2 regions of the Halomonas sp. N3-2A genome follow, and region 1 is predicted to be linked to the other one. Evidence: predicted binding sites of a transcription regulator. Region 1 holds the regulator's gene; the other holds the start of a gene.

Evidence for each region. The regulator FNR, encoded in region 1, switches genes on or off when oxygen is low (the NO sensors DNR and NnrR bind a similar motif). The targets are predictions, from matches to a motif close to TTGATNTANATCAA.
Region 2: a site for FNR is predicted at 3,609-3,622, ahead of paaF (2,3-dehydroadipyl-CoA hydratase PaaF). Genes of this name have one in related genera too.

What each region holds. Positions count from the first base shown of each region.
Region 1 is NZ_CP022286.1:3,238,892-3,246,204, reverse strand. Features, by position in the region: gene CEK60_RS15170 (putative nucleotidyltransferase substrate binding domain-containing protein) at 1-296, shown strand, start outside; gene CEK60_RS15165 (DNA polymerase III subunit epsilon) at 302-952, shown strand; gene ttcA (tRNA 2-thiocytidine(32) synthetase TtcA) at 1,019-1,984, shown strand; gene fnr (fumarate/nitrate reduction transcriptional regulator Fnr) at 1,971-2,723, opposite strand; gene hemN (oxygen-independent coproporphyrinogen III oxidase) at 2,782-4,209, opposite strand; gene CEK60_RS15145 (sulfite exporter TauE/SafE family protein) at 4,338-5,033, opposite strand; gene ccoS (cbb3-type cytochrome oxidase assembly protein CcoS) at 5,030-5,251, opposite strand; gene CEK60_RS15135 (heavy metal translocating P-type ATPase) at 5,248-7,313, opposite strand, start outside.
Region 2 is NZ_CP022286.1:4,237,279-4,244,591, forward strand. Features, by position in the region: gene paaI (hydroxyphenylacetyl-CoA thioesterase PaaI) at 1-435, opposite strand, end outside; gene paaH (3-hydroxyacyl-CoA dehydrogenase PaaH) at 428-1,966, opposite strand; gene paaG (2-(1,2-epoxy-1,2-dihydrophenyl)acetyl-CoA isomerase PaaG) at 1,968-2,759, opposite strand; gene paaF (2,3-dehydroadipyl-CoA hydratase PaaF) at 2,776-3,549, opposite strand; gene paaN (phenylacetic acid degradation protein PaaN) at 3,919-5,595, shown strand; gene paaY (phenylacetic acid degradation protein PaaY) at 5,607-6,206, shown strand; gene peaA (quinohemoprotein amine dehydrogenase subunit alpha) at 6,651-7,313, shown strand, end outside.

The DNA.
Region 1 (7,313 bases):
CCCTCGAGCGACGCATTAATGCTACTTCCACCTTAGATCGCCTGGACGCTTTAGCAGAAGATGGTCGTCTTGATCGCCGTTTTGCGGATGACCTGGGCGAGGCGCTGGCACTGTTTACCGAACTACGTTTAAAACAGCAGCTACAGACAGCGGAAGCGTCGACTCAGCAGCGTAGTAACCGTGTGGTGGTGCAAGAACTCTCGTCCCTTGAGCGTGACCTGTTGCGTGAGGCGCTGCATATCGTAAAAGATTTTAAGCAGCGGCTCTCCCATCGTTATCATTTGGAGTATTCGTGAGCGGAATGCGCTTGTTAGACCGGCATATGTCGCTGCTCAGTGGCTCGCTGCGTACATTAATGCAGCGCGAAAGCGACCGTCGACGCTGGGCAGACTCCCCCTACGCATGGCTGTTTCAGCCTTACATGGGGGAAGAAATGGTGGCGCTTGCCTGCCAGGTTAGCCCAGGCCAAGCGCCGGTGGTCAGCGTCGCTGCTGTTGTCTTAAGCCCAGGGAGAGTGCAGACCAGCCGAGCCTGGGTGGCTACCCTGGCAGAAGAGCAGAACAACAACGCCCCTGCGCTGCGGCGACATCATCAGCTGTATGCGACGGATACGGTGCTGGCGCCTAACGCTGAGCATCTTGGGGCGCTAGCGGAATTCATCGGTAATCGGCCGCTAATTGGTTGGCAGTTAGGGCGCTCGGTGGAACACCTAAATCTTTTGTTTAAAGCCGGGTTGGGATTTGGTTTGCCCAATGCCCAGGTCGATGTTGGAAAGCTACACTATCGCCAACTGCGTCGCTTACATCCACAGTGTGAGACGAGCGGCCGCCTAACCGAAGCGCTCGCTCGTTGGCAAATACCCGCTCTTCAATGGATGGGAGTGCTGGGGGATGCAACCGCAAGCGCGCTTTTATATCTGCGTTTGCAGCGCGAGATCGCCCAGCAGGGATAGTCGGTACTACTCTCACGGGATGAATCCACGGGTTTATCTTGGGTGGACGTGGTGAGTCTTGTTAGAATGCCCGCTGCTTCTTCTACCATCGGCAGTGCCTACACCATGCTACAACCTGACTATTTTGACCCCGCAGCGCCTGATACTGTTTCTGTTGACAGCCCTGCTGTTAATAGCGCACAGACACCATCCGAGCATCACGCCGCTAAACAAAAGCGTGAATTTAATAAGCTACAAAAGCGCTTACGGCGAGAGGTTGGCAACGCCATCATTGATTATCAAATGATTGGTGAGGGTGACAAGGTGATGGTGTGCCTGTCTGGCGGCAAAGATAGCTATACGATGCTGGAGATACTGCTTAACCTGCAGCGCAACGCGCCGGTTAATTTCTCTCTGGTCGCCGTCAATATGGATCAAAAACAGCCAGGCTTTCCGGAGCATGTGTTGCCCCAGTACCTAGATAAAGTGGGGGTTGAATACCACATTCTAGAGCGTGACACCTACTCAGTGGTGAAAGAGAAAACCCCGGAAGGAAAAACGACCTGCGCGCTCTGCTCACGACTAAGACGTGGCTCGCTCTATGGGTTTGCCGAGGAAATTGGGGCAACGAAAATTGCCCTAGGGCATCATCGTGAAGATATTTTAGAAACGTTATTTCTTAACATGTTCTTTGGTGGCACTTTGAAAGCAATGCCTCCCAAGCTGTTATCTGACGATGGCAAGAATATTGTTATTCGCCCTCTTGCCTACTGTAAAGAGGCTGATATTGCAGAGTTTTCTCGACTAATGGAATTCCCCATTATCCCCTGCAACTTATGTGGCTCTCAGCCCAATCTCCAGCGTCAAGTTGTCAAAGATATGTTGGCTGAGTGGGATAAAAAACACCCAGGACGCCTAGAAAGCATGTTTAAAGCGGTGACCAATGTAGCGCCTTCCCAGCTAGCAGACCGCGGTTTATTTGACTTTGCTGGCCTTGAAGCCAAACAAGCGGCGTTGATGGAAGGGCGTATTCAGGCGCTTAGCGTGGACTAGCCGACTGTTCTTCCTCTTCAGCTAGCGTGATGAGGCGCCGCATATCTAAAATATTAACCTCGCGCCCTGAAACAGCCACCACCTCTTGCTGTTGAAAGCGGCTAAGAATACGGCTGACCGTTTCTACCGCCAAGCCTAAGTAATTGCCGATGTCGGCGCGGGACATGGAGAGTCTGAAGCTATAAGGCGAGTATCCACGTCGACGAAAACGGTCTGATAGGGTGACTAAAAAGCTGGCTAGTCGCTGATCGGCCGTCTTGCGCGATAGCAAGCGCATCATGCGCCGGTCATCCCGCAATTCTTTGCTCATGCTCCGATAAAGCTGGCCACGTAGTTCGGGCAGTTCTTCGGAAAGCAGGTCCAAGCGATCAAATGGAATTTCACATACTGTTGTGGTTTCCAGTGCAATGACGCTACCGGGGTAGTGCTCTTCATCAATTCCGTCCAATCCCACTAGTTCGCTGGGAAGGTAGAAATTTGTTAGCTGATCATTGCCGTTCCCTTCGCTGGTCACCTGTTTCAGGCTGCCTGAGCGGACGGCATACACACTGGTGAAGTGATCGCCCTGGCGAAACAGGGGCTCGCCTTTTTTGAGCGGTGCGCGGCGGCGAATGATGGCATCAAACTGGCCCATATCCTCAAGCTCTAAGGCAAGCGGCAGACACAGCGAGCTTAGGCTACAGGTTTGACAGCGCGCCTCTTGCAGCAGTGAGCGTCGTTGGCTGGCGGGTTGTGGCATATCATTCTCCCTTTCTCGTTAGCCATCATAGGCCCAGAGGCAAGACGTCTCAAGAAGCTTATACAATCTTAGAGTAGCGTTTAGTAGGCTGGTCAGCTAGGCGAGCATCAAAGGCCATCGCCAAATGGCGAATCAGCAGCCGCCCAGTGGGAGTGGCGCTAATCACTTGCCGATGGCGAGTGATTAAGCCGTCTTGCTCAGCTGTCTTCAATTGCTCAATTGCGGTGGAAAAATAATCACTAGCATCGATGTGCCAACGCTTTCCAACTGCCGCTAGATCAATGTGCATGTCGCACATTAGCCGTTCAATCACGTCTCTTCGTATTAGGTCGTCCTTATTTAACCTTAATCCTTTGACGGTTGCCAGCTTACCTTGATCTAAGGCTGCTTCATATTGGCCAAGCTGGGTCGGGTTTTGTGCGTAAACGTCGTCAACCCGTGATATAGCGGATACGCCTAAGCCAACTAAATCGCACTGTGCATGGCTAGAGTAGCCCTGAAAATTGCGTTGTAGTGTGCCGTTGCGCTGTGCAATCGCTAGACTATCGTCAGGTCGTGCAAAGTGATCCATGCCAATATGCACATAGCCTGCGTTAGTCAGCATTTCTATGGTGGTATGCAGAATAGCCAGCTTTTCATCAGCGCTGGGGAGGTCGGTTTCGTTAATGCGTCGCTGTGGCGCAAAGCGGGTGGGCATGTGCGCATAATTAAAGACGGACAGCCGTGCCGGGTTGAGTTCGATGACTTGACTTAGCGTCTCGGCAAAGCTTTTTTCGGTTTGAAATGGTAGCCCATAAATCAAATCAAGATTGAGTGAGCGAAAGCCAAGACGGTGTGCTTCTTCCATCAACGTTTCGGTGAGCACCCGGGGTTGTACGCGGTTGATAGCTTTTTGTACCTGCAGGTTTAAATCCTGTACGCCAAGGCTTAGCCGATTAAAGCCGAGCGACTGTAGGTGGCGTAACGTAAATACGTCTGCTTCACGAGGATCTATTTCAATAGCGTAATCGCGATCGGCTGAGCTAGATAAACCAAAACGGGCATCTAGGCGGTCAATCAGGTCCCCCATCTGTGCCAAGGTTAGAAATGTGGGCGTACCACCGCCCCAGTGTAACTGTTGCACCGGGCGTGAAGTGTCTAAATGGCGGGCAGTGAGCACCATTTCCCGATCTAGCCGAGAAAGGTAAGGTTCTGCAAGGGCGGTATTCTTCGTTGCGATTTTATTGCAAGCACAGTAGAAGCAAATTTTTCGACAAAAGGGCACATGCACATACAGGGATAGCGGACGGTGGCTCTCGTTACTGCGCGCTAGCGCCTGAGTAAAGTCATCGGCGCTGAACTGATCATGAAACGCGAGAGCTGTTGGGTAGGATGTGTAACGTGGGCCACTTTTGTCATAGCGACGCAGTAGCGCTTCATCCCAGGCATTAGCCCCAGACACTTCCTTGTTGGTAGGTGAGAAGGCAGCAGTGGCATGAACAGGCATGGCGAGCGCTCCGAAGTGAGAAGTAAACAAAAGGAGTGACTGAGCGCCGTCGCTCAGTGTTCTCTCGGCATGCTACGTTGGTGTCACTTGGAATGCGTTGAGCTATATCAAGCTATCGGAGGGTCTGACTAATGCGCTGTTAGGGAGATAAGCGTCCATAGTTGCCAAAGGGCGAAACTGATAATCGACAGTGCGGCGACGCTGCGAGTGGCAGGGTGGCGAATTAAATGGCTTAACTGCTGTGCTGCAAGTCCTGTTGCCAGCAGGGCAGGGAGTGTACCCAGGCCAAAAGCACCCATTAGAAGCGCGCCATCGAGTGGGTCTGCAATCGCTAAGCTCCAGGCTAGCATGGAGTAAACCAGACCACAGGGCAGCCAGCCCCACAGCGTCCCTAGAGCGAAGGCTTGAGGAAGATGCACGACAGGCATCAGGCGTCTTCCCACTGGCTCTATATAACGCCAAAGGTGCTTTCCCACCGTTTCTACTTTCAGCAGCCCTTTCCACCAGTTGGCGATATAAAGCGCCATTAAGATGAGCATCAATGCGGCGAAAGCCTGCAGCGCAATACGTGCAGACGGTGAAAGTGAGATAAGTGTGCCAAGTGCAGCAACAATAGCACCTGCCACCATATAGCTGAGAATACGTCCCACGTTATAGCTAATCAGCAGTCCACCCATGCGGGCAGGGTGTCGCATGCTAGGCGGTACGGCAAAGGTCAGCGCGCTCATAATGCCACCACACATGCCGATACAGTGGGCGCCGCCCATTAAGCCAAAGACAAACGCGGCCAGCAGGGGCGGTAAATCAAGTCCCGTCGGGTTCATGCGGGTGGCTCTTGGTTATGTTGAGAAGAAGAGCCGCTTTTTTTACGCGCGGCACGCTGCTCGGGAGTCAGGTCATTCTCATCATCGTCGAATAGAATACGGTGGGCTGGGCCTTCCAAATCGTCAAATTGGTCGTGTTTCACGGCCCAGAAAAACGCCCACACTGCGAGGCCCAGAAGAGTGAGTGAAAGGGGTATCAGTAAGTATAAAATCGTCATGCCGTCACCGGTGTTGATAGGGCAATCTGAGGGGCAAGCGGGGTACGCCAGCGAGTGAGACGCAGCGCGTTACCTACCACAATCAGGGAGCTTAGCGACATGCCAATCGCAGCGAGCCAGGGGGGAATTAACCCCATTGCTGCTAAAGGCAGTGCTGAAAAATTGTAGCAAACTGACCACATCATATTTTGGCGCATAATGCGGCGTGTGGCGCAGGAAATATCAATCGCCTCAAAAATACGCATTAGGCGTGGACTGAGCAATATCGCGTCGGCGCGGGTACGGGCAAGGTCTGTGGCGCCATTCATAGCAATGGCAACGTCAGCGCCAGCTAATACCGGCACATCATTGATACCGTCACCGATCATTACGACACGCTCACCGCTGGCTTGTAACTCACGCAATCGCGCCAGCTTGCCCTCAGGCGATTTGCCAGCGTGCCACGTGGTAATATTGAGCTGTTCTGCCAAGCTTTCTACCGCTTCTTGCGTGTCACCAGAAAGTAGCTCTACTTCCAATCCACGGGCTTGAAGTGCGGCAACGGTTTGGGCCGCATCTTCGCGAATGCCATCGTGCAGCTTGAACCAAGCACGTGGTGCGTTGTTTTCACTGAGCAAAAGCCACTGGCCGGTGCCTGGCTGGGGCAGTGCGGTTGTCGTCGCAAAATCGGGTTTACCTAATCGCCATGTTGCGCCGTTCAAAGTGCCTTCCAGCCCGCTTCCGGTCACACTTTTGAGGTTGCGTGCCTGCAGAGTGGCATCTCTAAATGGGCGAAAAGCCCTAGCAATGGGGTGTTCAGAGTGTGCTTCTAGCGCCGCTGCGATGGCTTGAGCATGCTCTGCACTAAGTGGCGTATCGCTGTGGGCGGGATGCTGTTGGTCAATAGGATGCGTTTGGGTCAGCTGCATTTCGCCGCGAGTCAGCGTACCGGTCTTATCAAAAATCACCCGAGTGACGTTGGAGAGTGATTCGATCGCGTCAGCACGTGTAATGAGTACGCCTCGCTGGCGCAACTGGCCATGTCCTGCTGTCAGCGCAGTGGGGGTGGCCAGTGCCAGTGCACAAGGGCAAGTGACTACTAATACCGAGAGTAGCACCCATAGCATGCGAGATGGATCAATAAACCACCATGCTACTGTGACACAGGCGGTAACGATCAGCAGCCGTAATACAAACAGGTGCGCCATACGCGCCGCCATCTGGGCAAGTCGTGGGCGACTTGCAAAGGCGCGATCGGTTAAGTCGACAATACCGGCCACTCTGGCGCTATTGCCAGCATGGGTTACCTTTATGGTGAGCGGGTTTTCCATGTTTTGGCTGCCACCCACCACGCTTTCGCCTACCCGTCGAGTCACTGGCAAATACTCACCGGTCAGCATCGACTCATCAAGGCTGGATTCGCCATCTTCGATAATGCCATCAGCGGGAACGCCATGACCGGGCTTGATGAGCACGCGGTCGCCTTCTTTAAGTTCACTGGCAGGCAGAATGCGTTCACTGCCATCAGCTTCAAGGCGAATAGCGGACACTGGCAAAACGCCGCTCAGCGCATTGCCACTGTGGCCGCTGCGCCGCCTGGCCCTACCTTCTACATAACGGCCAAATAGCAAGAAAAAGGTAAACATGGCGACCGAGTCGAAATAAACATCGCCAACGTTAAACAGCACTGCATAGCTGCTCGCTAAATAGGCGCCGCCAATGGCTAGCGAGACCGGCACATCCATGCCAAGAACGCCGGTTTTCAGATCACGCAATGCGTTACGGAAAAAAGGTTGCGCTGAGAAAAATACCACGGGCGTGGCTAGGGCAAACGATAGCCAGTGAAACAGAGCATAAAAGTCTTCGCTAAGCTCACCAGGCCCCGATACATAAATGGGAATGGAGAACATCATGACCTGCATCATCCCGACGGCTGCGACAATCAGACGGCGCACATTCATGCGTTCTTCATGTTGCAAGCGTGTTTGGGCTTGGTCAGGTTCATAGGGCTGCGCATCGTAGCCAATGGCCGCTAGTTCAGCGAACAGCTGTGAAAGGTTGATGGCGGTGGGGTCCCAGCTCA
Region 2 (7,313 bases), 1.0 Mb from region 1:
GCGGCGTACGCTGCCGCGAATTTTGTAGGAACGCCCGCGGAACAGGGCAATGGTATCGCCGTGCTGATTGCGCAACGTAATGTCGTAAATACCGGTGCGCCCACGGCGGCTGCGCTCTTCGGCGGTGGCGGTGATCTCGTCGCCTAGTTGGCCAGGGCCGAGGTAGTCGATACTGCAGCCAGCGGCGACGGTGGCTTCATCGTAGCTGTTGCAGGCAAACGCAAAGGCGGAATCTGCCAGGGTAAATAGAAATCCGCCATGGCAGTTGCCGTGCCCCTGCACCATGTCTTGACGCACAGTCATGGTCAGTTCGGCGAAGCCGGGAGCCACGCGGGTAATACGCATGCCCAGCCCTTGGCTGGCATGGTCGCGGGAAAACATCGCGTCGGCACAGGCTTCCGCCAGCTGTTGTGGGGTTAGTTGGGTATCACTCATGAAAGCTTTCCTCGCTCAAGGCGTTGCGCCGCAGTAGAAACGAGCTGCGATAGCGCTGTTCACCGTAGCTCTGCTGTAGATGCGTAAGGGTGCGGTGAACGAAGGGTAGGCCCAGTGAGTCTGCCCAGGCCAAGGGGCCGCGTGGGTAGTTGACGCCAGCCTGCATGGCCAGGTCGCCATCCTTGGCACTGCAGACACCCTGGAGTACGGCGTCGGCGGCTTCATTGGCGAGCATAGCCACGCTGCGCAGCACCACCAGCCCTGGGGTGTCGGTTAGCCAAGCCACGTCTATTCCCAGGCGTTGGAAGAACGCCGTTGCCAGTTGGCGAGCTTCGGGTGATGTGGTGTGGCTGGCAGTAAGTGCGATGGCGCTGGCGCTGCGGTAGTCCAGGCACAGGTCGAACAGTACCAGGGCGTCGAGTCCTTCATTGACCGCGCGCTCGGCGGCGCACCGACCGTCGCTAAGGGCCAACGCCAAATCGCCCAGATATAAGCGAGGCGTGCCGTCTGGTAGCAGTGATTCACGACGAACCACCTCAAGCCCAGCTTCCTGAGCGCGTTCCAGCAGCGGAGCGATCACACCAGGGTCGCCCTGCACGACAAGTGCTGGTAGTTTCGCATTTGCTGTTGCTGCAAATTTAGGCTGTGGCTTCGCAGGGTGTTCGCCCGCGTAGTCAAAAAAGCCTTGGCCCGATTTGCGCCCCAGGCGTCCGGCCTCCACCAGCGCTTGCTGTACTAAGGAAGGCTCGAAACGGGTGTCGCCGTAGTAGGCATCGAACACCGAGCGGGTCACCGCGTAGTTAACGTCATGACCGATTAGGTCCATCAGCTCGAAAGGCCCCATACGGAACCCGCCCGCCTGACGCAGCAGCGCATCGATGGTAGCGGCGTCGCTGGCACCTTCCTGCAGCAGACGTAGCCCTTCGGCATAGAACGGCCGTGCCACGCGGTTAACGATAAACCCTGGAGTAGAGCTGGCGTGCACCGCGACCTTGCCCCAGGCAACGGCAGTGGCGTACAGGGTTTCAGCAACCTCGCTGGTGGTCGCCAGGCCAGACACCACTTCCACCAGCTTCATGATGGGAGCGGGATTGAAGAAGTGCATTCCCGCCATGCGCTCTGGGTGTTCAAGGTTCGCGGCAATGGAGGTAATCGACAGTGACGAAGTGTTGCTGGCGAGCAGGGTATCCGCTGAGCATAACGCTTCCAATTGGGCGAATACCTGACGCTTGATTTCAAGATTTTCGACGATAGCTTCGATAACCAAACGGCTGTCGGCCAAGGCATCGATAGCATCGGCAGGTTGCAGGCGAGCAATAATGTTATCCACATCCCCTTGGATCATCTTGCCCTTGGCAACACGCTTTTCCAGCTGACGACGAATGTTATCAATGCCCGCTTTGGCGGCACCCGGTTGATTGTCATGCAAGACCACCGAGTGGCCAGCTTGAGCGGCAACCTGAGCGATACCGGCACCCATGGCGCCTGCGCCGATCACGCCAATAACGGCGGACGTGGGGAGGGCTGACATCTCACTCTCCCTTGAAGGTGGGGCGACGTTTCTCGATAAAGGCGCTGACGCCTTCGCGGTAATCTTCCGTGCGTCCGGCTAGGCGCTGCAGATCACGTTCCAGGTCGAGCTGTTCGTTGAAGCTGTTATCGCTGCTGGCGTGCAGGGCGCGCTTGATCAGTGCCAAGCCGCGCGTCGGTTGAGTGGCCAAATGGCGAGCCATGTTCATGGCTTCTTCCTGTAGCGCCTCATCATCGACGCAGCGCCAGATCATGCCCCACTGCTCGGCGGTCTCGGCGGGAAGCTTGTCACCCAGCATTGCTAGGCCTCTGGCGCGCGCCATGCCGACCAAGTTAGGCAGTGTCCAGGTGCCGCCGGAGTCTGGAATCAAGCCGATCTTACAGAAGGCCTGAATAAAGCTTGCCGAACGCGCGGCCAATACGATGTCGCAGGCCAGGGCGATGTTGGCGCCGGCACCTGCGGCCACGCCGTTCACTGCACAAATAGTCGGGAACGGCATGTCTTTAAGGGCGCGCAGCATAGGGTTGTAGCGCTTCTCAAGCGACTCACCGAGGTCGGGAGCTTGCTCGCCGGGTGCGACGCTGCGGTCGGAAAGATCCTGACCGGCACAAAAGCCTCGGCCGTTGCCGGTCAGTAACAAAGCGCGAACGCTTGCGTCCTGACGCACGGCTTTTAGCGCCTTACGCATCTCGGCATGCATGTCAGTATTGAAGCTGTTCAGGCTGTCGGGGCGGTTCAGCGTGATACGGGCGACGCCGTCTTCCACGCTGTAAAGCAGGGGCGCTTGGCTCATGGGGAGTATCCTTGTGTCAGTGCCCTTGAAAAGTGGCAGGTCGTTTTTCTTGGAAGGCGCGAATGCCCTCTTCGCGGTCAGCGGTGCCCGCTAGCAAGGTGAACGCATGGCGTTCAAAGCGCAGTCCGGTGGCTAGGTCGGTATCCATCGCCTTGTGTAACGATTCCCGCGCCAAGCGCACTGCCAGCGGTGCCTTGGAAGCAATGCGTGTTGCAATTGCCATGGCGCGTTCTAGGGTTAATTCGGGCTGGGTAATTTCGCTAATCAGGCCAGCTTCGAGGGCACGGCGAGCGGAAATTGGCTCGCCAGTCAGCACCATCTGGGTGGCCAGTGATTTGCCCACCGCCCTTAGCAAACGTTGTGTGCCGCCAGCGCCGGGCATGATGCCCAGGTTGATTTCTGGCTGGCCGAACAGAGCGTTTTCACCGGCGATGATGATGTCGGCATGCATAGCCAGCTCGCAGCCACCGCCCAAGGCATAGCCATTGACGGCGGCAATGATCGGTTTGCGAAAACGCGTAATGGTGGCCCAGTGGTGCTGGCGAGGATCTTCCAGCATGCCCACCAAGTCACGTTCAGCCATCTCGTTAATATCCGCACCGGCGGCAAATGCTTTTGCATTGCCGGTAATCACCACGGCGCGAACGTTGTCGTTACTATCCGCGTTGCTCAAGGTGTCGGCGAGCTCGCCGAGAAGCTGCGTATTTAGCGCATTCAGTGCTTCTGGGCGATTCAGCGTGATGCATAAAACGCCCTCAAGGAGTGGGGGTATTTTGAGCGTAGTGGGCATTGTTACCTCAGTTCGGCCTGTGGCGCACAGGATGAATATCTGTCGAGTATAGGTTTATTTTGATACACATCAATATTGTTTGATTGTTTTTAGTGTGTCGCTTATTGGTGTTTTTGATAATTTATGTTTTGTTAACAATGGCTTGTATGTATTTATAGCGAGTGAGTGATAGTTGTTAGACCATGGTATGAAAGGTGGGAAATTGGCCCGAAAAGTGATCTTTAGCCCGTATATATCGAGTTTATTGATCGTGGTGGGCTAATTCTTAAGCAAGCGGCGCCAGGGAAAGCGTTTGATGTTTTGTTACGGGAAAGATAGTCTTCTTTGCTATAGCGTATCAAAAAAATAAGTGAGTGCAGGAGCGCCCCCATGACGCAATCAGCGCAGCAGATGTTTGACCTTCACCGTGACATTCTTGACCAGGCTGTCGACGCCATTTCTAAGCGTAATTTCTGGACGCCCTATCCAGAAAGCATGCGGAAATACCCTGAAGACGCTGTTAATGCGGCACCATCGAAATTTGAGTCACTGCTCAACCAACCATTTGCGCTGAATAGTGTTGGCAGCACCCAGCAGGTGGGTGGCGAAGTCTCACCCTATGGGTTTGAACTTGGCATTACTTATGACCAGCCAAACCCTGACGAGCTGATAGCGGCCATGCAAGTGGCAATGCGTGACTGGCGGGATGCCGGGGCTGAGGCGCGTGTGGGGGTATGTCTGGAAATCCTGTCACGGCTAAATACCATGAGCCCAGAGATCGCCCAGGCGGTGATGCATACCAGCGGCCAGGGGCCGTTGATGGCGTTTCAGGCGGGTGGGCCGCATGCCCAGGATCGCGGCCTTGAAGCTGTGGCCTATGCCTGGCAGGCCATGGCGCAGGTTCCTGCTACCGCACAGTGGGTTAAGCCCCAGGGCAAGCATGATCCCATTGTCATGGATAAGCGTTTTCACATCGTGCCACGCGGCATCTCGTTGGTGGTGGCCTGTTCTACTTTTCCCACCTGGAACACTTATCCCGGCTTGTTTGCCAGTCTGGCGACAGGCAACCCGGTCATTCTTAAACCGCATCCTGGCGCTATTCTGCCAGTGGCAATGACCGCACGGGTTGTTCAACAGGTACTGGAGGAAGCGGGCTTTGACCCTTGTCTGGTTAGCCTGATACCCGACACTGTCGATGCACCGCTGACGAAAACGCTGGCGCTTGATCCTGCGGTCAAGCTGATCGATTTCACCGGCTCCAATGCCTTTGGCGATTGGCTGATAGATAACGCCACTCAGGCTCAGGTGTTCGCTGAAAAAGCCGGTGTCAACACGGTCATTATCGACAGCGTGGAAAATCTCAAAGCGGTCACAGCGAACCTGGCTTTCTCGCTGAGCCTCTATTCCGGCCAGATGTGTACGACCCCTCAGGCCATTTATGTACCCAAAAACGGTATTGAAACAGCAGATGGCCCGTTAAGTTTTGACGATGTGGCGGCAGCGCTAGCCAAAGCTGTCCAAGAGTTTCTGAGCGACAACGACCGCGCCTGCACGGTGCTGGGTGCCCTCCAGTCGCGGGAGACGCAAGCACGCATTGAGGCGTGCCGAGACTTGGGCGAAATAGCGTTGGATAGCGAGTCGCGAGCGCACGCTAAGTTCCCTGACGCCCGCATTCACACGCCGCTTATCCTCAAGGTAGATGCAGCACAGAAGGCTACCTATAGCGAGGAACGCTTCGGCCCCATCAGCTTTGTTATCGCAACTGAGAACACCGCGCATAGCATTGAACTGGCGCGTCAGGTGATCCGGGAAAAAGGCGCGATAACCCTCGGTGGCTATACGACAGATGAGACCGTGGCCAACCAGTTAGAAGAGCTGGCGATGGAGGTGGCGACGCCGCTCTCGTTGAACCTGGATGGGGGGATATTCGTCAACCAGTCGGCTGCTTTCAGTGACTTTCACGCCACAGGCGGTAATCCGGCGGCCAATGCCTCGCTATGTAATCAAGCCTTTGTCGCCAACCGCTTTGTGGTGGTGCAAAGCCGTCGCCACGGCCAATCGAACTAACGGAGAACGTGATGCCTTACTATCGACTTGAAGGGGTGACGCCAGTGGTGCACCCAACCGCTTATGTCCACCCGACCGCAGTGCTCATCGGGGATGTGATTGTTGGCCCCAATTGTTACGTTGGCCCCGGCGCGGTGATGCGTGGTGACTTCGGCCGTCTGGTGCTGGAAGAAGGGTCGAACCTGCAGGATACCTGCGTCATGCACGGTTTTCCGGGCTGCGTCACTAAGGTCGAAAAGGATGGCCATATCGGCCACGGCGCGGTTTTGCATGGCTGCGTGATTGGGCGTGATGCCATGGTTGGTATGAACGCTGTAGTGATGGACGGTGCCCACATAGCGGAGCGCTCTATTGTTGCGGCGGCCGCGTTCGTCAAAGCGGGGTTTGAATGCGAGCCACAGTCATTGGTGATGGGGGCACCTGCCAAAGTTAAGCGGGCGCTGAGCGATGAAGAATTTGCTTGGAAGCAGCAGGGTACTCAAGAGTACCAGCGTTTAGTGACCCGTTGCCGTGACAGCTTGGAACCTTGTGAACCGCTGACAGAGCTCGATGCTGACCGCCCAACCTTACTGACCGGTGATACACAGCCTAAGCAGCAGAGCATAGCGTAGCAAGGCGATAATTATGGTATGGCTCGCTACCACCGCGTCCCCCCTGGCGAGCCATCCCCCACCCAACCACAGGTTGATAGCCTCAAGCGGTCTTTGTAGTCGCCCCATAATCCCATTCCTTCCTGAGCGCCAAGTCTCAAACCTGAGTCGTCCGAAAACCTCGGCTGCCGTCACGGTAAACGATGATCAAATTTGAAGAGACAAAGTGTTTCAAGTCCATACGTAACTGTTGCAAGTTGGGGCACTGATTGCTGTCGATTGATTGAAAATCTAAAAATACTCAGACAAGTAAATTGCTTCAACTATATGAATAAAAAGAAATTGTTGATAGTCGGCGCGGTCAATGCAAGTTGAACGGGACTGGCATACACCTTCGATGTTCGTCCGCGAAGAGAACCGCAGGTGAACATCACGACAATAATAATGCGTGGAGAACTCCCCGTGATGAGACATGTACTTCCTACAGGGCTCTGTAGCTTAGCCCTGCTGCTGCCTACGGGCACTGTCTTGGCCTCTGCCGGCAGCGAGGCTATCGACAGGCACTGTTCAGCCTGTCATCAGACCCAAAGTGGCCCCGAGAGCTGGAGCCGTATTAGTGCGCAGCGTAAGACCCCGGAAGGCTGGGACATGACGATCGCGCGCATGCAAACTATGCACGGCCTGGAGCTGCCCCAGGAGGCCCGCCGGGATATCGTCAAGTTCCTCGCCGATACCCGCGGTCTGGCGCCCGAAGAGAGCGCGTCCCAGCGTGAGCTGATTGAGCGACGCCTCAACCGTATTGAGTCCTTTGATCATCCCAGCTACCAGGAGATGTGTGCCCGCTGTCATACTGGCGGCCGCGCCCAACTGCAGCGCCGTCCCCAGGAAGAGTGGGAGAGACTGGTGCACTTCCATGTGGGCCAGTTCCAGACCATTGAGTACCAGTCCATGGCACGGGATCGTGACTGGTTCGATCTCGCCCTGAACGAGATCGCTCCCTGGCTGGCCGAGACTCAAAGTCTCGAAAATGAAGCCTGGGAGTCATGGCAGCAGGCCGAACAGACCTCTCCTGAGGGCGACTGGCAGCTCTGGGGGCACTGGCCCGGAGAAGGCGACTTTTATGCCGAC